2 regions of the Tateyamaria sp. LSS28 genome follow, and region 1 is predicted to be linked to the other one. Evidence: riboswitches for the same ligand, from Rfam matches in the RefSeq annotation. Region 1 holds a riboswitch; the other holds the start of a gene.
What was found. Region 1 has a riboswitch for cobalamin ahead of AC53L6_RS15315 (DUF1636 family protein). Riboswitches for the same ligand answer to the same signal wherever they lie in the genome.

Region 1 (9,893 bases):
GAGTCGGAATGCGGTGGAGGCTTGCGCTAAGGCTGACGTTCCGCTGATCGCACTGACCCGCAAGCCGTGGAGTGCGCAGGCCGGAGATGCCTGGACCCGTGTGCCTGACATTCCGGGTGCTGTGGCCGCCCTGGACCAACCCGCCGTCCGCGTCATGCTGGCCGTCGGTCGGATGCATCTGGCAGAGTTCGCGCCGAATCCGCAGCATTTCTATCTTCTGCGTCTGGTCGATCCACCCAAAGACCTGCCGCCCTTTCCCGATCACCATGCGCTGGTGTCGCGCGGGCCGTTTACCGAAACTGACGACCTTGCACTGATGCAAGAGCATCGCATTGATCTGGTTGTGTCCAAGAATGCTGGTGGTTCCGGTGCCTATGCCAAGATCGCCGCCGCCCGCAGTCTTGGTTTGCCGGTGATCATGATCGACCGACCGGCTGTGCCGGACCGGCATGAGGCGCATTCCGTGGCGCAAGTGATGGATTGGCTGCGTCATTCGGGCGTCGACCTTGGGGTGTAGACAATTGGTGCGCCGTCGCGGGGGATGATCCGGGTGCGGGACGAGCCGACGATGACCATCGTGCGCATGTCCGCCATGTCGGGCGTGGTTTGAGACAGGGGCACGATTTTTATTTCTTCATCGGACTGGGTGACGTTGCGGGCGAAGATCACCGGACGGTCATCGCCACATGCCTCTTTTAACACGTCGAGCGTGCGTACGAACCCTTCCGGTCGGGATTTGGACCGGGGATTGTAGAAGGCCATGGCAAAGTCGCCTTCGGCAGCGAGGCGCAGGCGCTTTTCGATCAAGCTCCATGGTTTGAGGTTGTCAGACAGATTGATCGCGCAGAAGTCGTGGCCCAGCGGCGCGCCGCAGCGGGCGGAGGCCGCGAGCATGGCGGTGATGCCAGGGAGCACCGAGATGTCGAGATTGCGCCAATCTTCGGGCCCATCCTCGACCGCTTCAAACACGGCAGCGGCCATGGCGAAAACGCCGGGATCACCTGAAGAGACGACAACGACGTTCTTGCCTTCGCTCGCCATTTCAAGCGCGTGGCGCGAGCGGTCGATTTCGACGCGGTTGTCAGTGGCATGTAGGGTGAGGCCGGGCCGTTCCGCGACACGCGCAACATACGGGATGTAGCCCACCACATCTGTAGCCTTGGCCAGCACATCCGTGACTTCGGGCGTGATCAGGGCGTCATCCCCCGGCCCAAGGCCCGCGATGCGCACCCAGCCTGTCATGGCCGGCGGCCCTGTCCGTGCACAACGATGATCGAGAAGTAAGGGGCCACTTTCCCCTCGGCCTCGCACAGTTTTTGAACGTTTTGCTTGGGCATGGCGGCGTACTCGATGAGGTAGGCATCTTCGTATTTGCCAGCACGGCGCAGAGCGGTACAGACCTTGTCGATATTGCGCCCGATCTTCATCACCACCAGGGCATCGGCCTGTTCCATGCCAGATACAAGAGTGTCTTCGTCCAGCGTACCCATCAGCACCGTCAGGATGTCGTCGCCCCACGTGATCGGCGCACCGGTGGCCGTCCAAGCGCCGGACATGCCGGTGATGGCGGGCACGACCTGCACTGGCACATGTGGTTCGAGCCGCGTGTAGAGGTGCATGAAGGAGCCGTAGAAGAACGGGTCACCTTCGCACAGAACGACCACATCCTCGCCTTGTTCGGCGAGTTGGCGCAGGTGGGCGGTACAGTCTGCGTAGAATGCGCTGAGGATTTCGTTGTAGCGTGGGTCGTTCAGCGGGATTTCGGTGGTGACCGGGTATTCCATGGGGAACTCGACGGCATGGTTGGCGAGCATGCCGTTCACGATGGTGCGTGCCTGACCCGGACGGCCTGCCTTGCGGAAGAATGCCACGTGTTGGGCGTTTCGCACCAGCCGGTCCGCGCGGACGCTGAGCAGGTCCTGCGCGCCGGGGCCAAGGCCCACGCCGTGCACGGTTCCGGGGGCGGCGGCCATTATTCTTTCCGACTCGCGATGGCATTGACGGCGGCGACGGTGATGGCACTGCCGCCCAGCCGTCCCTGCACGATGCAACAGGGAACGGGTTGATCGGCCCAGAGGGCATCTTTGGATTCCACCGCGCCGACAAAGCCCACGGGGCAGCCAATGATGGCGGCGGGGCGCGGGCAGTTGGGGTCTTCGAGCATGTTCAGCAGATGAAACAGCGCAGTGGGGGCGTTGCCAATGGCGACAACTGCGCCTGCCAGATGGGGGCGCCAAAGCTCGAGGGCGGCGGCGGAACGGGTGTTGCTCATTTCTGCGGCCAGTTCGCGGACGCCGTCATTGTGCAGTGTGCAGATCACCTTGTTGTCAGCGGGCAGGCGCGGGCGTGTGATCCCTTCGCTGACCATGCGCGCGTCACAAAGGATCGGTGCGCCGTTTTCCAATGCCGCGCGGGCGGCAGGCACGAAACCGGGCGAAAAGCGGCAGTGCTGTTCGAGGCCAACCATGCCTGCGGCGTGGATCATGCGGACAGCGACCTGTTCCTCGTCCTTGTCGAAGTGGGCGAGGTCGGCTTCGGCCCGGATCGTGGCGAAGCTTTGCAGGTAAATGGCCGCGCCATTGGTTTCGTATTCGTAGGGCATATTAGCTCGCCGTGGTCAGGAGGTCATTTGGCGTGAGGCCGCGTTGGCGGGGGGCATCCCATGGATGGCCGTTCTCTACAAGGTCGAACGCGCCGTCGCGACCTACGAGCGTAGTGGTGGCGGGGCGCGGGTGGGCGCAGCCTTTTGAGCAGCCCGAGATGTGGAGTGTTCCGCTGTGATGCGGCGCGAGTTGTCGGGCAAGGGCGCGTGTATCGACTGTCGCGGCACTGCAGGCGGGCGCGCCGGGGCAGGCGTGGATGCGCAGGAGCGGATCGGTGCGGCTGGTGACAAATCCGTGCGTATCGCAGGGCTGTGCGTCTTCCAACAGGAAGGTGCGCCAGGGGGTGACGCGAAGGGCGGTCGCTTGGCTGTCCTGGATTAGTCTGGTCATGGCACGCGCGTCGATGCTGCCAAAAGGCGCGCCATAGACAAATCCGCCGGTTACCGCGCCGGGGGTGATGGAAGCCGTGGCGGGCGATGGTTTAGTATCCTGCCACGTGTCTGGAAACGTTCTGGTTTTCAGATGCTTGGACATCCGGCCCGCGGCGACGCCGTCGGATGCGACGAACCATTTTGCCAGTTCGATCAGCGCTGTCGGGGCGTTCTGCTCCGAGACGCGCTTGCCTTTGTGTGCACCGTCAGCGCGCAGGATGAGATCGCCTGTGTCCGCCCGTTCAAACCGGAAATCGGCGGACGTGTCGGACAGAACGGGGCCCGTTCCCGCATCGATGGCAACGCCCATCTTGGGAGGTAAGTCGGGCAGGTCGGGCAGGGCTTTGAGCAAGGCCGCGTGCAAACGCGTGGTAAGGTCGCCCGCTTGCCACATGGGCGTGACGATGATGTTGCGCCGGGATTCGTCTTCGGCCGTGGCATCGAGCAGGTCGAGCTGTTGGAGGGCTGTCAGGACATTGCCGTGCTGGTCTTCCGCAATGCCGCGCATCTGCAAGTTGGCGCGGCTGGTAAGGTCGATGATGCCGTTTCCATGGCTTAGCGACAGGGCGCAGAGGCCGAGGATCTGATCATGGGTAAGGCGTGCCAGACGCGGGCGGATACGCATGATCAGGCCGTCACCGGACATCATCGGGCGCCATGCGCCTGGGCACCAGCCTTTGACGGTCATTGTGCTGCCTCGAGCGCAGCGCGGATCGAGTTGCGGCGGGTGTGCCAGAGGCCTGCGGCGTCGAGTGCTGCGAACTGGTCCTGCATCGCCTGGTACGCGCCGGGGTTGGCGTCCTGGAGGAAGGCCGCCACCTCGGGGTCACCGAGGGTGGCGTCATGGTACGCGTCGAAGAGGTGGGGGCCGACGACCCCCGCGAGATTGGCAAAGGCGGCCATGTGGTCGAGCGTGGCGGCGATCTCTGCTCCGCCGCGGAAGCCGTGACGCATCATGCCGCGCAGCCACTGGGCCTGCGTCGCGCGGGCCTGAACGACGCGGGCGATTTCCTCGGGCAGGGTGCGCGCGCGGGGGCGGTCGGGTTGCGTCGTGTCGAGGTGGTAGAGGGCTGCCTTGCCTCCGGTCACCGCTTGGGCAGCAGCGAACCCGGCTTCATGCGCGGCGTAGTCCGAGGCCAGCAGGACATCTGTCTCTGGCAAGTCTTGCAGGTGGACAAAGCTGTCGGCTGCTGCGACGCGGGCACGGATGCCATCTTCGTCCTTCGTCGCGGTTGGGCCGTCAAGGGCATAGGCGCTGGCTGCGAGCCACGCCTGCCCCGCGGCAACCCGGGCGTCCTCGGTGAACGTCTCTATGTCTCCGCCCATACCAAGGCCAAAGCTGCCGGGAGCGGGGCCGTAGACGCGGGCATCCGGTACCGTGCCGGCGTAGGGGTTCCAGTCGGGAGCCTCATCGCGTTGGCTGAGCGCGCGGACGGCTTGGGCAAAGAGGGCGGATAGCGTGGGGAATACGTCGCGGAAGAGGCCGGAGACGCGCAGGGTGACGTCGATCCGGGGGCGGTCAAGGTCGGTAATGGGCAGCACTTCTATGCCGGAGACGCGCTCGGAACATTGGTCCCAAACCGGTTTCACGCCCAGAAGGTGCAGGGCCATCGCGAATTCCTCACCCGCCGTGCGCATCGTTGCGGAGCCCCAAAGGTCGACGATCAGGCCACGGGGCCAGTCGCCTTCTTCCTGCAAGTGGCGGCGGACCAATTCCTCGGCCAGTTTGACGCCTTGGGCATAGGCGGCGCGGGTTGGGACCGAACGGGGATCGGTGGTGTAGAGATTGCGGCCCGTGGGCAGCACGTCGCTCCGCCCACGATGGGGGGAGCCGGAGGGGCCACCGGCGATGCGCTTGCCATTGAGCGCGTCTATCAAGGCGCTGCGCTCGGTGTCAGCCCCTTGACCCCAGATGTGCAGCCCGTCACCGAACTGGCTTTCCTTGATATCGCAGACGAAGCGGTCGATGCGGGTGATCGCCTCTGCCGAACAGCTGGCGCGGTCGAGGCCAAGGTCATTTTCGACCCCGATGGCCTGCGCCTCGGCCCGGATGTCGTCGTGCAGCCGGTCGCGGCGCTTGGGGTCGAGGCCATCGGCGTTGGAAAATTCATCGAGCAGGGTTTCGAGCCGGATGAACCTGTCGGGTTTGGCGCTGTCCTTCATCGGGGGGGGCAGGTGGCCAAGTGTGACAGCCCCGATGCGGCGTTTGGCTTGAGCGGCCTCGCCCGGGTCGTTCACGATGAAGGGGTAGATGACAGGCAGGGTGCCGGTCAGCGCCTCGGGCCAGCATTTATCCGACAACGCAACGGACTTGCCGGGCAGCCATTCGAGAGTGCCGTGCGCGCCGATGTGGATCAGGGCTTGGGTCTGGCTTTGGAGCCAGAGGTAGAAAGCGACATAGGCGTGGCGGGGGACGCGGCTGAGGTCGTGGTAGTCGTCGTCCCGCGCGTCGGGTGTGCCGCGTTCTGGTTGCAGGGCGACCAGGACATTGCCCCGGCGGGTGGCGGGGAAGTGGAAGTGTCCCTTGTCAGCGTCATCGTCGGGGCCGCCCCATGCAGCATAGAGATCGTCTCGTAGCGATTGGGGTAGAGTTGACAGCGCTGCCTTGTAGTCGGTGAGCGGCCAAGTGATCGTCTCAGTTTCGAGTGCGCTTGTGACGGGTGTCAGGTCGGTATTGTGGCCCGTGTTTTGCAAGTCGGCAAGGATCGCATCGGTCGAGGCGAGCGCATCCAGACCCACGGCATGAGCCATGTTCCAGTCCTTGCCCGGGTAAGTGCTGAGCACAAGCGCGAGGGTGCGTTCCTTTGCCGGGGTCGTGGCAAGGTCTGTCCACGCTTTTACCCGGTCCGCAACCATCTCTATGCGTTTGGTGTCGGCCTTGTGCGCATAGCGGGCGAATTGCAGGTCGTCGTCGCGCGGCTGCGGTTCTTTGAACGATGCAACACCGGCAAACAGGCGGCCATCCACCTCGGGCAGAACCACGTGCATGGCGAGGTCGGTGGGGGAAAGGCCGCGCTCTGCCTCGTCCCAGGCCTCTCGGGTGGACGTGGCGAGTGCGATCTGGAAAACCGGGACATCGCCCGCATCAAGGGGTGACGCGCCGTTTGCGCCGATGCCGGAGAAGGCGGTGGCGTTGACAATGGCGGTGGGTTTCTGATGTGCGATCTGGCGGGCCATCCAAGCTGCCGCGTCCGGGGTTTTGAGCGAAGGCGCGAAGAGGCCGAGCACGCGGAAGCCACGGGCACGCAGGGCTTGGAACGTCGCCTTGATCGGTGACAGGTCCGCAGCGGACAGATAGGCGCGGTAGAAAGTCGCGATGATCAGGGGGCGGGTATCGGCGCCATGCACCAGCGGACAGGTCACGCCATCTTCGGGTGTCCATGCGCCGACGGTTGGCAGTGCCTTGGAGCCTTTGACGGGACCCGCGTATAGACCGGAGGCCAACGCCATTTGTGCAAGTGCTGCTTGCGCCGCGACTGCGCCGCCAGTGTCACAGAGATGCGCGAGGCGTCGGAGAGTGGATACGGGGAGGGTCGAGATTTCATCCAGCCGCGTATCGGGCCGCCCATCGGCGGGCAGGACAGCCAGCGCGATGCCCTTGGCGCGACACAGTGCTTCGACCTGTTGCAACCCGTAGGACCAATAGGGCACACCCCCGATCAGGCGGATCAGGATGCCCTTGGCCCCTTCAAGTGTCTGTTCGACATAGGTGTCGACGGACAGAGGGTGCTTGAGGCCCACCAAATTGGCGAGCCGTACCGTGGGCAGCTTGCCGTCCGCCCGGTGCCATGCCGCCGCGAAGGCGCCAAGGTCGCTGTCCGAGAACGACAGCACCACCAGATCCGCAGGCGTCTGCCCCAGATCGGTGGGTGTCTCGGTCTCTTCGAGCCCGTGGCTTTCGCGGAAGACGACATGCATGGCTGGGGCCTTGGGGCGGTTTCGTTACTCGGCGGCTTCGGTGACTTGGACCAGGGCGGCGCGAATGGCTGCTTCGTTCACGTCGTCATGTTCGGCAATCACGACCAAACGGCCCTGCCGCGCCTCGTCCGGCCCCCACGGGCGGTCGAACTGGTGGCGGACACGGGCACCGACGGCCTGGACCAGTAGGCGCATGGGCTTGCCAGCGACGGCGGCGTAGCCTTTGACCCGCAGGATGTTCTGCGTCTTGGCCATCGCTTCGATGCGGGCAACCAGTTCCGCCGGATCGCTGGCTTCGGGGATGTCGATGATGACGCTTTCAAAGTCGTCATGTTCGTGGTCGTCATGCCCGTCGTGGTGGGACGGGCGCGCGTCCATGTCGTCTTCGGCAGCCGCTTCCAGCCCAAGGATCACGCGGGGATCGACTGCCCCTTCGGCGACTTCCACGACAGGCAAGGTGCGGGGCGCTTCGGCGGCGATCACCTCTTTGGCCTTGGCAATGCCCTCGGGGCCCGCAAGGTCGGGTTTGGTCAGCAGGATGATGTCGGCGCAGCTGATCTGATCCTCGAACACTTCCGAAAGGGGAGTTTCGTGATCAAGGCTGTCATCGGCTTCGCGCTGGGCGTCGACGGCCGCCACATCCGGGGCGAAGCGGCCCGCGGCCACCGCTTCGGCATCGGCCAAAGCGATCACACCGTCCACCGTGATGCGGCTGCGGATATCGGGCCAGTCGAACGCCTTGAGCAGCGGTTTGGGCAGAGCGAGGCCGGAGGTTTCGATCAGGATGTGTTCGGGCTGCGGGTCGAGGGCCATCAGTGCCTCGATTGTCGGGATGAAGTCGTCGGCCACGGTGCAGCAGATGCAGCCGTTGGCCAACTCCATGATGTTCTCGGCCGGGCAGTCGGGAATGGCGCAGCTTTTGAGGATGTCGCCGTCCACGCCCACATCGCCGAACTCGTTGACGATCACGGCAAGTCGCTTGCCTTGCGGGTTCTGCATCAGGTGACGCACAAGGGTCGTCTTGCCGGAGCCGAGAAAGCCGGTGATGACGGTGACGGGGACTTTGTTCAAGTTTGCCATAGATCAGAACTCCGGCGGGGGGATGCGGGCGATGCAGTTTTTGCGGAAATGTTCGGGGCGCTCGCGCCACGGCACGATGCCGTCGGTGGTGGCGGCATATTTGGCGATACCATCGACCACTATGTCGGCGTCTCGGTCTTCCATCAGGTTGCCGTAGACATAGGTCCAGCGCTGCGCACCACCGCGCACGGCGACCGAGCAGCCGGACGAGCAGTTGGACAGGCATTCAACGGCTTTGAGCGTCACGCCCTCGGGCATGGTGCGGTTGGCAAGTTCGGCGTGTAACGCTTCGCCGGGGCGCGTGCCGTCCTCAGGCACCTCCAACTCGCGGCGGCATTTCACGCAGACCAAGAGTTCCACGGGGGGCAGATCGGCCATGTTCTTTCCCTGTCAGGGGACAGCATGGCAGATGGCGGGCGGCGAGGGGGCCGTTGGTTCCCGACACCCGGCACACCCCGTCCGGTTTCGTCTTCTCTCGCTGGCAGGTCTCCCGGCTTGCGGATTTCGAGGCGCCTCTCCATTGAGAGCGGGCCTCATCGGCCACCCTGCCTTCCCGGCGCTTGGCCAGTGGCGTGGGGGGACCTCTCCGGTCACGGTCGCGGGGGCGGCTGCTTTGACAAGAATTTTCACTCGAAAATTCCTGCGCGGCATTCCCTTTTCACCCGAAGCGGACCCCGGGCACCAGCAGAACCGTAGTGCGCGGGCGGCGATACAGAGTCAAGCGGGAACGCAATGGTGAACAATGGGTCGTTGCGTTACGGTGGAGCTCGTTTGAGAGTGCGGAGCTTGCCATGAAGGAACAGGTCATTGTTTGGGATTTCGATGGTGTTCTGAACGACAACATGGTGGACGGGCGATTTGTCTGGGCGGATGCTCTGTTTGACGATTGGGGTGTGCGGCTGGACACCTTGCAATCGCATCTGTTCCGGCCCGAGCGCATTCGCTCTATCATACGAGGCGAGCGAGACCTGCGCGACGCCCTGTCCGAGTGGATCGCCGGCTTGGAGCAAGAGATCGACGTGGACGCCTTTCTTGCCTACTGGTTTGCCAAGGATGCCCGTCCTGACCCGGCTGTCCTGCCGCACTTGGAGCGTTCGGCGTTTCGCCACGTGATCGGCACAAATAACGAGGCGCGCCGGGCAGCGTATATCGAGACAGAGATGGGGTTTGCCGATCGGGTTGAACGGGTCTTTGCCTCCGGTCGCATGGGCTGTGCGAAACCCGAGGATGCCTATTTTGCGCAGATCGAGGATTGGACGGGTGCAGCTGCTGCGTCCCATGTTCTGGTGGACGATTCGAAACGGAATGTTGACGCAGCACAAGCGCGTGGCTGGCACGCCTACCATTTTGCCGATAACACGCGTGATGGTCTTGGGCCGTTTCTGGATCGCTTGGCCCGATAGGCACAAACGCCTCTGGTCGCGCCGGTCAAATAGTGGCACCACTTGGTCGACCAACACCGGAGGACGCCATGGACGACATCACCGAACGCCACAATGCCAAGATGAAAAAGATCAAGGCCGCCCGCGACAAGATGATGGCGACCAAGACCGAGGAGAAGGGTCTGATCATGGTCCATACCGGGCCGGGCAAGGGCAAATCCTCGTCCGGGTTCGGGATGATCATGCGTTGCATTTCGCATGGTATGCCCTGTGCGGTGGTTCAGTTCATCAAGGGCAATTGGGACACCGGGGAAAAGACGTTCCTACGGGACCGGTTCGCGGATGAGTGCCGGTTTTTTGTGTCCGGAGAAGGGTTCACTTGGGAAACCCAGGACCGTGAGCGGGACATCGCGGCGGCGCAGAATGGGTGGAAGATTGCCAAGGAGCAGATCCTTGATCCCGAGATCCAGTTTGTCTTG
Region 2 (9,893 bases), on a different contig from region 1:
TCCCACACAATCGCCTCGCGCCCCGAAGACCATACCACCGGCACCCAGTCGGGCGATATCTTGTTAGCGACTACGCCCCAAACCACCGACATCGGGATCGGGATTGCACCAAGGCCAACGGCTGCGGAAATGGAGAGCACCAGCACCACAAAACCCACGCCGATCACTAACGGGCGCGTCGGGGTACGGCTTTTTACGGTTGCGCCGGTCATCTCCATGCGTGTCACTCTGCGCGGAATGCGGCGGCGAGCGTCTTGACCGCGTTGATGTTGCGGGGACCCGGTGTTGCCTCGACATATTCCAAGGTGACGAAGCGATTATTTTTGACTGCATCAATCTCGGCAAAGGCGGGGTTGGACATCATGAAGGCGCGTTTTTCCTCAGCTGTGACCTCACCGTAATTCACGATCACAATGATTTCGGGATTGCGCTCAACCACCGCTTCCCAACCGACGGTGGCCCAACTTTTTTCAAAGTCATTCATGATGTTGGCGCCACCCGCTGCTTCGATCAGGGCGTTGGGCATGGCATAGCGCCCTGCCGTAAATGGCACATCTTCACCACTGTCATAGACAAAGACACGGGGGGCCGCCTCAAGTGGCTCTAGCTCCGCCGTAAACCCCTCCAGATCGGCGCGGTAGTCTGCGACCAATGCTTCGGCCTTGTCAGAAACGTCAAAAATCGCACCCAGGTTCAGCAGGTCGTTGTACATGTCGTCCATGCTGGCCGCGCCTTTGTCGCCGATGTGAATGCAGCTTTCCGTCAGCTCGTACACGTCGATGCCAAAGGGCGCGAGCGTTTCAGGCGTGACATCGCCTCCGACCTTCATGCCGTAGTTCCAACCGGCAAAGAAGAAGTCTGCGTCTGCTCCGATCAGCACCTCTTTGCTGGGGTATTTTGCGGACAATTCTGGCAGCGCTTCGATGCCCGCCGTCATCTCTTCGTCTAGTGTTTTCCAGCCCGAAATACCTGTGTAACCGACCATCCGGTCTGCAAGGCCCAGGACAAGCATCATCTCGGTCAGGTTCACATCGTTCGAAATTGCAGCCTGTGGCGGGGCATCGAAGGTGACAGTACGGTCACAGCTTTGCACCGTGGTTTGTGCAAATGCGCCCGTGGCGCACAGGATAGTGGTGAGGGTGGTGAGTGTGAATTTCATTGGGGGCCCTATGTCGGCAAATGGAATGAAAAATGTTTGGTATCGCTTGGGTTCAGCCGCTCGCGCCGCGCATCGACACGGAATGCGGATGACACCTGTGCTTCGGTCAGCACCTGATCGGGAGGGCCAAAGCCCTTGGTGTGGCCATTCTCAAGAAGCAGGATGGCGTCACAGGTCTGCGCGGCCATGTTCAGGTCGTGCAGCGAGACGATGATCGTCAGGTCGAGTTGGCGGATCAGGGCCAGCACTTCGAGTTGGTGGCGAATATCCAGGTGATTGGTCGGCTCATCGAGCACCAGGACCTGCGGTTCCTGCGCCAGTGCACGGGCCACCATAACCCGCTGCCGTTCTCCACCTGACAGTGTTGCCACGTCCCGATCCACGAAATCCTGAAGGTGCAACTGCTTGATCGTGCTTGCGACGATGTCAGCATCTCGTGCGCCGCTGGCGGAAAACCCGGCGCGGTGCGGTGTGCGACCCAGTGTCACGACCTCGCGCACTGTCAGTCCAAAGGAAGAGGCCTGTTCCTGCAACACCGCCGCCACACGTTGAGCTGCCAGACGGGGGGGGATGGACCAGATGTCTTCGCCCGCGATGCGAATTTGCCCGGCCGAAAGGCGGTAGTAGCGGTAGATCATCCGCAACAGTGTGGATTTGCCAGCCCCGTTTGGCCCAACGACGCCCAACACCTGTCCGGCTTCGACGCAAAAGCTGGTCGGTTTTAGCAGGGGGGCCGTGGCCCGCTGCGGTGTCCAGCTGATATTCTCAGCAACAACGTCCGCTGCGCTCATGACGCGCGCACGTCGCTGTCTTCCAGCGCGATGATGGCAGCGGGCACGCGCGCCAGTGTCGATGTGCGCAGTTTTCCGGGGCGGTTTACGGATGAACACCAGCCGTCGTCTATCCGTGTGTACTGCTGCGCAAATGCCACGAGGTCGTCTATGTCTGTGTCCGCTTCGATATCCCCAAACAGGTACGTGGCCTTGCGGGTGCCGTGATAGGCAACGGTGCAGGGGCGATCGCATCCGGCCATGCAGGCCACGCCAGAGATTTCAAACTCGTCCGTGATGCTGTCGCCCGCCGCGGCAATCGCAGCGCGCAATTTTGCAATCAGTTCATAGCCGGGTCGGCAATTGCTGCCCTTGTGCCGACAGGATGTACATATCGTGATCTTCTGTGGTGGTTGGCCCATGTCGCCCTCCGCGATAGTTCGAGGCGTACGGCAGACATGTCACTTTTGGCGGGTCGTTCCGCAAAAACCATCATGGCTTCCTGTCCGGACGCCCCGTCCGGGTTGAAGTTACATCAATGATGGCAGGTCTCCTGACTTGCGGGTCCGGGCTTGCCCGATCCTTCCCGAACGCGTGCGTTCAGTGGTGATCATCGGGGTCGCTCACCGCTCACAGTTGCGGGGGCAGTTACGGATTTGGCGCCAATTGGCATCCTCACCGTATTCCCTTTTCATCCCGGGTAGCCGTCGGCATCCGGGAACCATCACCGAAAACGATCTGCTAGAAACAGGGGCGCGTCAAGCGGGAAAGATCGAGGGGATACGCGGATATCGGCGTTGTCGTGCGGGGCCGTGGTCGCAATCAAAAAAGGCGCCCGTGCGGGGCGCCTTTTTGACTTACGATGCAGTGCGGGTCAGAGATATTTGCCCATCTCGACCGCTGTATCACCCATGCGGTTCGAGAAACCCCATTCGTTGTCATACCAGCTCAGGATACGGACCATGTTGCCATCCATGACCTTGGTCTGGTCGGTGGCAAAGATCGACGAGTGCGGATCGTGGTTGAAGTCCATTGACACCAGTTTGGCGTCCGTTACGCCCAGCACACCTTTCAGTGGACCAGCGGCGGCGGCTTCGGTCATGGCTGCGTTAATCTGCTCAACGGTCACGTCGCCATTCACCTCAACCGTGAGGTCGACACAGGATACGTTCGGTGTGGGGACGCGGATCGCCACACCGTCCAACTTGCCGTTCAGTTCCGGCATGACCAGACCAACGGCCTTGGCTGCCCCGGTCGAGGTGGGGATCATCGACAGCGCCGCTGCACGGGCGCGGTAGAGGTCCTTGTGCATCGTGTCCAGCGTCGGCTGGTCGCCGGTATAGCTGTGCACGGTGGTCATGAAGCCACGCTTGATCCCGAACTGGTCGTGCAGGACCTTTGCCACGGGCGTCAGGCAGTTGGTCGTGCACGAGGCGTTCGACACAACCACATCGTCGCCCGACAGGGCGTCGTGGTTTACACCGTATACAATGGTTTTGTCGGCATTCTTGCCGGGGGCCGAGATCAGCACGCGGCTGCTGCCATTCTCCAAATGTGCCTGGCAGGCTTCTTTCGAGGTGAAGATGCCTGTGCACTCCATCACGATGTCCACATGGCTCCAGGGCAGATCGGCCGGGTTGCGCTCTGCTGTGACCTTGATGGGGCCGTTGCCCACGTCGATGCTGTCGCCCGCGACCGTCACGGTGGCAGGGAAGCGGCCATGCACGCTGTCATATTGCAACAGGTGTGCATTTGTTTCCACGGGGCCCAGGTCGTTGATCGCGACCACCTCGATATCTGTCCGACCGCTTTCGATGATCGCGCGCAGCACATTGCGCCCGATGCGCCCGAACCCGTTGATTGCAACTTTGATGGCCATGGTATCCCCCATGTCTGGTGTCAGAATGATGTCTGAACGCGGCCCCGAGGGTCGGGGGAGCGCCGTTACCGCTAACAAATGCAAAGCGACGCGATTGTCAACCGGGGATGCCGGTCAAATCGGTGCGACATGTCGGGCGCGGGTCAGCGCCAGAACGCGATCCACTCCAGTAGCTCAGCGAATTTCTTGCCTAGGAAAATGAGGTGTTCCTTACCATACAGCATCACATCCAGGGTGATCGCGCCGATGATCAGCAGGGCAAGGACAAGGGCGATGCGGTTGGTCATAGGGCTGCGTCACAAAGAAAAAGGGCAGGGCTGTTGTGACAGCCCCACCCGATGCTTGCAACCTGTCGCGTTGTTCAGGTCAGGCGACCCATGGCAACCGCGACATCGGCCATGCGGACTGAAAACGCCCATTCGTTGTCGTACCAGGCCAGAACGCGCACCATCCGGTTGCCGACCACCTTGGTCTGGTCCGGGGCAAAGATGGACGAATGTTCGGTGTGGTTGAAGTCAATGCTGACCTTCTGTTCGTCATCATAGGCCAATACCCGGCCCATGGGACCGGCGGCGGCCTCGGCCATGGCGGCATTCACCTCATCCACTGTCACATCGCGACTGGCTTCAAATGTCAGGTCCACGGCGCTCACATTCGGTGTGGGCACGCGCATGGCGGTGCCGTCGAGCTTGCCTGCAAGGTTCGGGAGGACTTCGCCCAGAGCCTTGGCGGCACCGGTCGAGGTCGGGATCATGGCCATCGCCGCGGCGCGGGCCCGGTATAAATCGTCGTGCCGACGGTCCAGTGTCGGCTGATCGCCCGTGTAGCTGTGGATCGTGGTCATCACACCGCGTTCGATGCCAAAAGCGCGATCCAGAACCTTGGCCAGCGGGGCAAGGCAATTGGTGGTGCAGGACCCGTTGGAAATCATCCGATCATTGGCTGCCAGCTGTTCGTCGTTCACGCCGAAGACAACCGTCTTGTCCACATTCTTGCCCGGTGCCGACAGCAGCACTTTCTTGGCACCGCGCTCCATATGCACCTTAGCCTTGTCGCCGTCGTTGAACTTGCCCGTGCATTCCAGCACCACGTCAACACCGGTCCAGTCCAGTTCGTTCATGTCATAGGTCGACATCATGCGGATCGGCCCGCGGCCCAGATCCATCGTATCGTTGGTCAGTTTCACCTCGTTTGGGAAACGACCGTGCACGCTGTCATACTTGATCAGGTGGGCGGCAGTTTCCAACGGTCCAGTGGCGTTCACAGCCACCACGTCGATGTCGTTGCGCAGCGACGTTGCAATATGGCTGAGGGTGCAGCGCCCAATGCGTCCAAACCCGTTAATTCCGACTTTGATGGTCATGCTTCCGGTCGTCCTTCCGCTGGGGCAGCTTGAATGTCGCGAGCGTGATAGCCGCTGCGCCGCAATGAGAGAAGGGGAAAAGAGAATATTAATCAGAGTGTTAGCGATAAACGTGTTCCATTGTATGCAGTTCGCGCTAACAGTATGCGGAACCGCCACACTGTGTTATGCGCTAACGTAAGGACAAAACGAGGGAACGGGCGAAATGAGCGGACTTTTGGCTCTTTTGGACGACGTTGCGGGAATCGCCAAAGTGGCGGCCGCATCGGTGGATGATGTGATTGGGCAGGCGGCCAAGGCAGGGGCGAAGGCGGCTGGCGCTGTGATCGACGACGCTGCGGTAACGCCGAAATACGTTGCGGGCTTTTCAGCTGACCGCGAATTGCCAATCATCTGGCGTATCGCCAAGGGGTCGTTCAAGAACAAGCTGGTGTTCCTGTTGCCCATCGGTCTGCTGCTGGCCAACTTTGCGCCTTGGGCCATTCCGCCGCTTCTGATGCTGGGCGGAGCCTATTTGTGTTTCGAAGGGGCGGAGAAGGTGGCGCATGTGCTGGGCTGGGGCCATGGGCACGATGATTACCCAGGCAAAGAGACTGAAGTTCAAGACCCGGCGCATCTGGAAGAGCAGAAGGCCCAAGGTGCCATCAAGACCGATTTTATCCTATCGGCGGAGATCATGACGATCTCACTGGCTGCAATCCCCGAAAGCAACTTTTGGATGGAAGCCGCGACGCTGGCGGCTGTGGCCATCATGATCACCGTGGCGGTCTATGGATCGGTTGCATTGATCGTGAAGGCGGACGACGCAGGCCTTGCCATGGCAAACAATGGTCGCCTTGGCCTGACACGGGCGCTGGGACGTGGGCTGGTCAAGGTGATGCCAGGCTTTATGAAGCTGCTGACAATCGTTGGTACGGCGGCCATGCTTTGGGTTGGCGGGTCCATCATTGTGCACGGCTTGGCAGAAATGGGTTGGCACACACCGGAAGAGATAATCTATGGCCTCGGCAAATCGGCGGGAGCCATGGTAGAGGGGGCGTCGGGCTTTGTGTCTTGGATCACCAAGGCTGGCGTTGATGGAATCTTGGGCCTTGCCTTGGGCTTTGTACTCATCCCGGTTGGAGAAAAGATCATCACGCCGATCTGGCGTGGTGTATCTGCATCGCTTTCGCGCGCCTGATCATTAAGCCTAAGTACAATTTTCCGGTCGCGGACGATCTGATGTCAGACCGTTTCCGCGTGCGGCTTGGGGCTGATCTTGGCGTCCACCATCGAGTCCTGAGATTCTGCCGCAGAAGACATGGGCAGGGCGGGATCACACGCATCTTTTCTAAGCGAAACAAGCATCGTCATGGCACCGGTCAAAGCCGCCCCGCCGAACGAATAGATAAGCAGGGCAACCCACCAACTGGCGCCCATTGCCAAAGCTGTTATTGCCCCACCGGCGGCCAGAATTGTGGCTATGATCAATATGCCAATCACGCGTGCCCTATTGTTTGCGCTCACTCTCCAAATACGTGTGTGCCAGTTTCCACACCTGAGACACTAAGAACAGCACAAAATTTCAACCGGGGCGTTAACGGCACTCATTCGCTCATATAAGCGCCTTTGCCTTCTTGACCACTATTTCCGCCGTGATACCGAATTTTTCGAACAGGACGTCGGCAGGTGCGGATGCGCCAAAGTCTTCCATACCCACAAAATCGGCCTTGTTGGCCTTGCCACGTTCGCCCAGCAGCCAACGATCCCAGCCCTGACGCACCGCTGCTTCGATGCCGATACGAGCGGCTCCCGCAGGCAAGACTTTGCGGCGATAGCTCTCATCCTGTTGTGCAAACAACTCCATGCAGGGCATCGATACGACACGCGTGCCAATACCTGCGTCTTGCAGGGTTTCCCGAGCTTTAAGTGCGACGGACACCTCTGAACCTGAGGCAATCAGAATCACCTGGCGCTTGCCTTCGGCCTCAGCCAGCACATAAGCGCCCTGGGCCGTCATGTTCTTCAGCTTGTGCTCTGTGCGTACTGTCGGCAGGCCCTGACGGGTCAGGGACAGGACAGACGGCGTTTCAGTGGATGACAGCGCAAGTTCCCAACTTTCAGCGGTTTCCACCGCATCGGCGGGGCGGAACACCATGGTGTTGGGCGTGGCCCGGCTGATGGCCAGATGCTCGACCGGCTGGTGAGTCGGGCCATCTTCGCCCAGGCCGATGCTGTCATGGGTCATGACGAACACTGTTGGGATCTTCATCAGGGCTGCCAGACGCATGGCGGGGCGGGCATAGTCAGTGAAGCACATGAACGTGCCGCCATACGGACGGATGCCACCATGCAGCGCCATGCCGTTCATCGCGGCTGCCATGCCGTGCTCACGGATACCCCAGTACACATAGCGACCGCCACGGTTGTCCGTGTCGAACACGCCCAGATCGCCCGTCTTGGTGTTGTTCGATCCGGTCAGGTCAGCCGAGCCGCCTACGGTTTCGGGCATCACCGGGTTGATAACTTCAAGTGCCTTTTCAGATGCCGCCCGCGTCGCCAACTTGGGCGCGCTTTCCGACATCTGCTTTTTGAACGCTTTAATGATAGCCGACAGCTTCTTGGGCACCTCACGGGCGAGGGTCCGGTTGAACTGCGCCTGCTTTGAGCCTGAAATGGAGGCAAACCGCGCGTCCCAGGCTGCGCGCGCTTCGGCCCCACGGGTGCCGATGGCCTCCCACGCGGCTTTGACATCGGCGGGCACATCGAAAGGCCCAGTGGTCCAGCCATATGCCGCCTTGGCGTCCTGCAACTGCGTCTGGTCGGTCAACGCGCCGTGGCCTTTGGACGTATCCTGTGCCGCATGACCCAGTGCAATATGCGTCTTGCAGGCAATCATGGTGGGCTTTTTCTGTGTCTTCGCCTTGGTGATCGCGGCGTCAATTGCCTCCGGATCGTGGCCGTCAATCTCGATCACGGCCCAGCCCGCAGACTTGAAGCGCTGCGGCTGGTCGGTGTTGTCTGCCAGCGATACCGGCCCATCAATCGTGATGTTGTTGTTGTCCCAGAAGACAATCAGCTTGCCCAGTTGGTGACGGCCCGCAAGCGTGATGGCTTCCTGGCTGACACCTTCCATCAGGCATCCATCACCTGCGATGGCATAGGTATAGTGATCGACAACCTTCTTGCCGTATTGGGCGCGCAGGATTTCCTCGGCCATGGCAAAGCCCACAGCGTTCGAAACGCCTTGGCCCAGTGGACCAGTGGTGGTCTCGATTCCCTTGGCGTGGCCATATTCCGGGTGGCCTGCAGTGATCGCGCCCCACTGACGGAAGTTCTTGACCTGCTCAAGGGTCATATCCTCGTAGCCGGTCAGGTGCAGCAGGGAATAAAGCAGCATTGAGCCGTGACCGGCAGACAGAATGAACCGGTCGCGGTCGGGCCAGTCCGGTGCCTTGGCGTCGAATTTCAGGTGCTTTTCAAACAGGACGGTGGCCACATCGGCCATCCCCATGGGCATGCCTGAGTGGCCGGAATTGGCGGCGGCCACGGCATCAAGGGTCAAGGCACGGATGGCGGTGGCCTTGGACCAGTGGTCGGGATGGGCGGTGCGAAGGGCTGTCAGATCCACGGAATTGCTCGTCCTTTGGAATTTGGTTTGAGGCTGCATATCAGGCAAAGACCAAAGATCAAGGCGCTGTGCCCAAGCAAATCGGGGCATCTGACGGCAAGCGGCGTTTTGCTACATCAAAGCCGCCCTGCAAGTGGTTGATCGCAAAGGGGGGCGCATTTCCATACCTCTTTGGCTAAACTCAGGCCCAACCGGACGCTAAATCGATTCGAACAGTCCGGGCGGATGGAACCATTGCGCCCATGCGCGAGGAAAAAGGGGACAGGCACAGGAAATGAGCGATATCGACGGATTGCAGCAGCGGCTGACCGCCGCGATGGACAGGATCGCCACCGGCCTTGAGGGGCTGGACACGGCAGGGGCCGACGACACGGCGGCCTTGCAAACAGCCTTGGATGATGAGCGTGTTGCGAACGCGCAGCTGACGGAGCGGGTGCGCAAGCTGTCCGAACGGCAAGAAGCTGCCACCTCCGACGCCAAGGCCAATGCCGATGCGGCGCAAGCCCGGGTGCAGGAATTGGACCTTGAACTCCAAAGGCTGCGCAAGGCGAACGAGCAGTTACGCGAGTCGAACGCCGCTTTGCGCACAGCGAACGAGGAAGGCGTCGGGGAAGCGCACCTGATCAACAAATCCATGATGGCCGAGCTTGAAGGTCTGCGGGCTGCCCGCGCTGCAGATGTGGCCGAAGCCAACAGCATCATCGGGGCGCTGACCCCGCTGCTCGACCAACTCGAAGCCCCAGAAGAGGAGGACGCAGATGCCTGAGGTCACAATCAACATCGGCGGACGCCCTTTTCAGGTTGCCTGCCAGGAGGGTGAAGAAAGCTATCTGCACTCCGCGGCCAAGATGCTCGATGACGAAGCGCAGGTGCTGGCGGATCAGGCCGGGCGCATGCCGGAAGCGCGGATGCTGCTGATGGCCGGTCTGATGCTGGCGGACAAGACGGCGAGCGTCGAAGATCGCGTGGCCGAGGTCGAAGCCAAACTGGCCGAACGCGAGGCGGAACTGGAAGGGCTGCGCACCATGGGCGCGCCAGAGCCGGAACGGATAGAGGTGCCCGTCGTGCCGCAAGCGGTGACCGACACGCTGGCCGAGTTGGCGGCCCGAGCC

Region 2: another riboswitch for cobalamin. It lies ahead of AC53L6_RS17210 (DUF1636 family protein); the one in region 1 lies ahead of AC53L6_RS15315 (DUF1636 family protein).

The regions. Positions count from the first base shown of each region.
Region 1 is NZ_JCAPFI010000004.1:558,577-568,469, forward strand. Features, by position in the region: gene AC53L6_RS15280 (cobalt-precorrin-6A reductase) at 1-517, shown strand, start outside; gene cobJ (precorrin-3B C(17)-methyltransferase) at 490-1,242, opposite strand; gene cobI (precorrin-2 C(20)-methyltransferase) at 1,239-1,973, opposite strand; gene AC53L6_RS15295 (precorrin-8X methylmutase) at 1,973-2,602, opposite strand; gene cobG (precorrin-3B synthase) at 2,604-3,722, opposite strand; gene cobN (cobaltochelatase subunit CobN) at 3,719-6,952, opposite strand; gene cobW (cobalamin biosynthesis protein CobW) at 6,977-8,032, opposite strand; gene AC53L6_RS15315 (DUF1636 family protein) at 8,036-8,410, opposite strand; cobalamin riboswitch at 8,496-8,730, opposite strand; gene AC53L6_RS15320 (HAD family hydrolase) at 8,824-9,435, shown strand; gene cobO (cob(I)yrinic acid a,c-diamide adenosyltransferase) at 9,504-9,893, shown strand, end outside.
Region 2 is NZ_JCAPFI010000005.1:311,956-321,848, forward strand. Features, by position in the region: gene AC53L6_RS17195 (FecCD family ABC transporter permease) at 1-212, opposite strand, end outside; gene AC53L6_RS17200 (ABC transporter substrate-binding protein) at 224-1,159, opposite strand; gene AC53L6_RS17205 (ABC transporter ATP-binding protein) at 1,168-1,950, opposite strand; gene AC53L6_RS17210 (DUF1636 family protein) at 1,947-2,351, opposite strand; cobalamin riboswitch at 2,456-2,670, opposite strand; gene gap (type I glyceraldehyde-3-phosphate dehydrogenase) at 2,804-3,808, opposite strand; gene AC53L6_RS17220 (hypothetical protein) at 3,952-4,095, opposite strand; gene gap (type I glyceraldehyde-3-phosphate dehydrogenase) at 4,170-5,171, opposite strand; gene AC53L6_RS17230 (DUF808 domain-containing protein) at 5,377-6,351, shown strand; gene AC53L6_RS17235 (hypothetical protein) at 6,396-6,641, opposite strand; gene tkt (transketolase) at 6,766-8,781, opposite strand; gene AC53L6_RS17245 (hypothetical protein) at 9,056-9,547, shown strand; gene AC53L6_RS17250 (cell division protein ZapA) at 9,540-9,893, shown strand, end outside.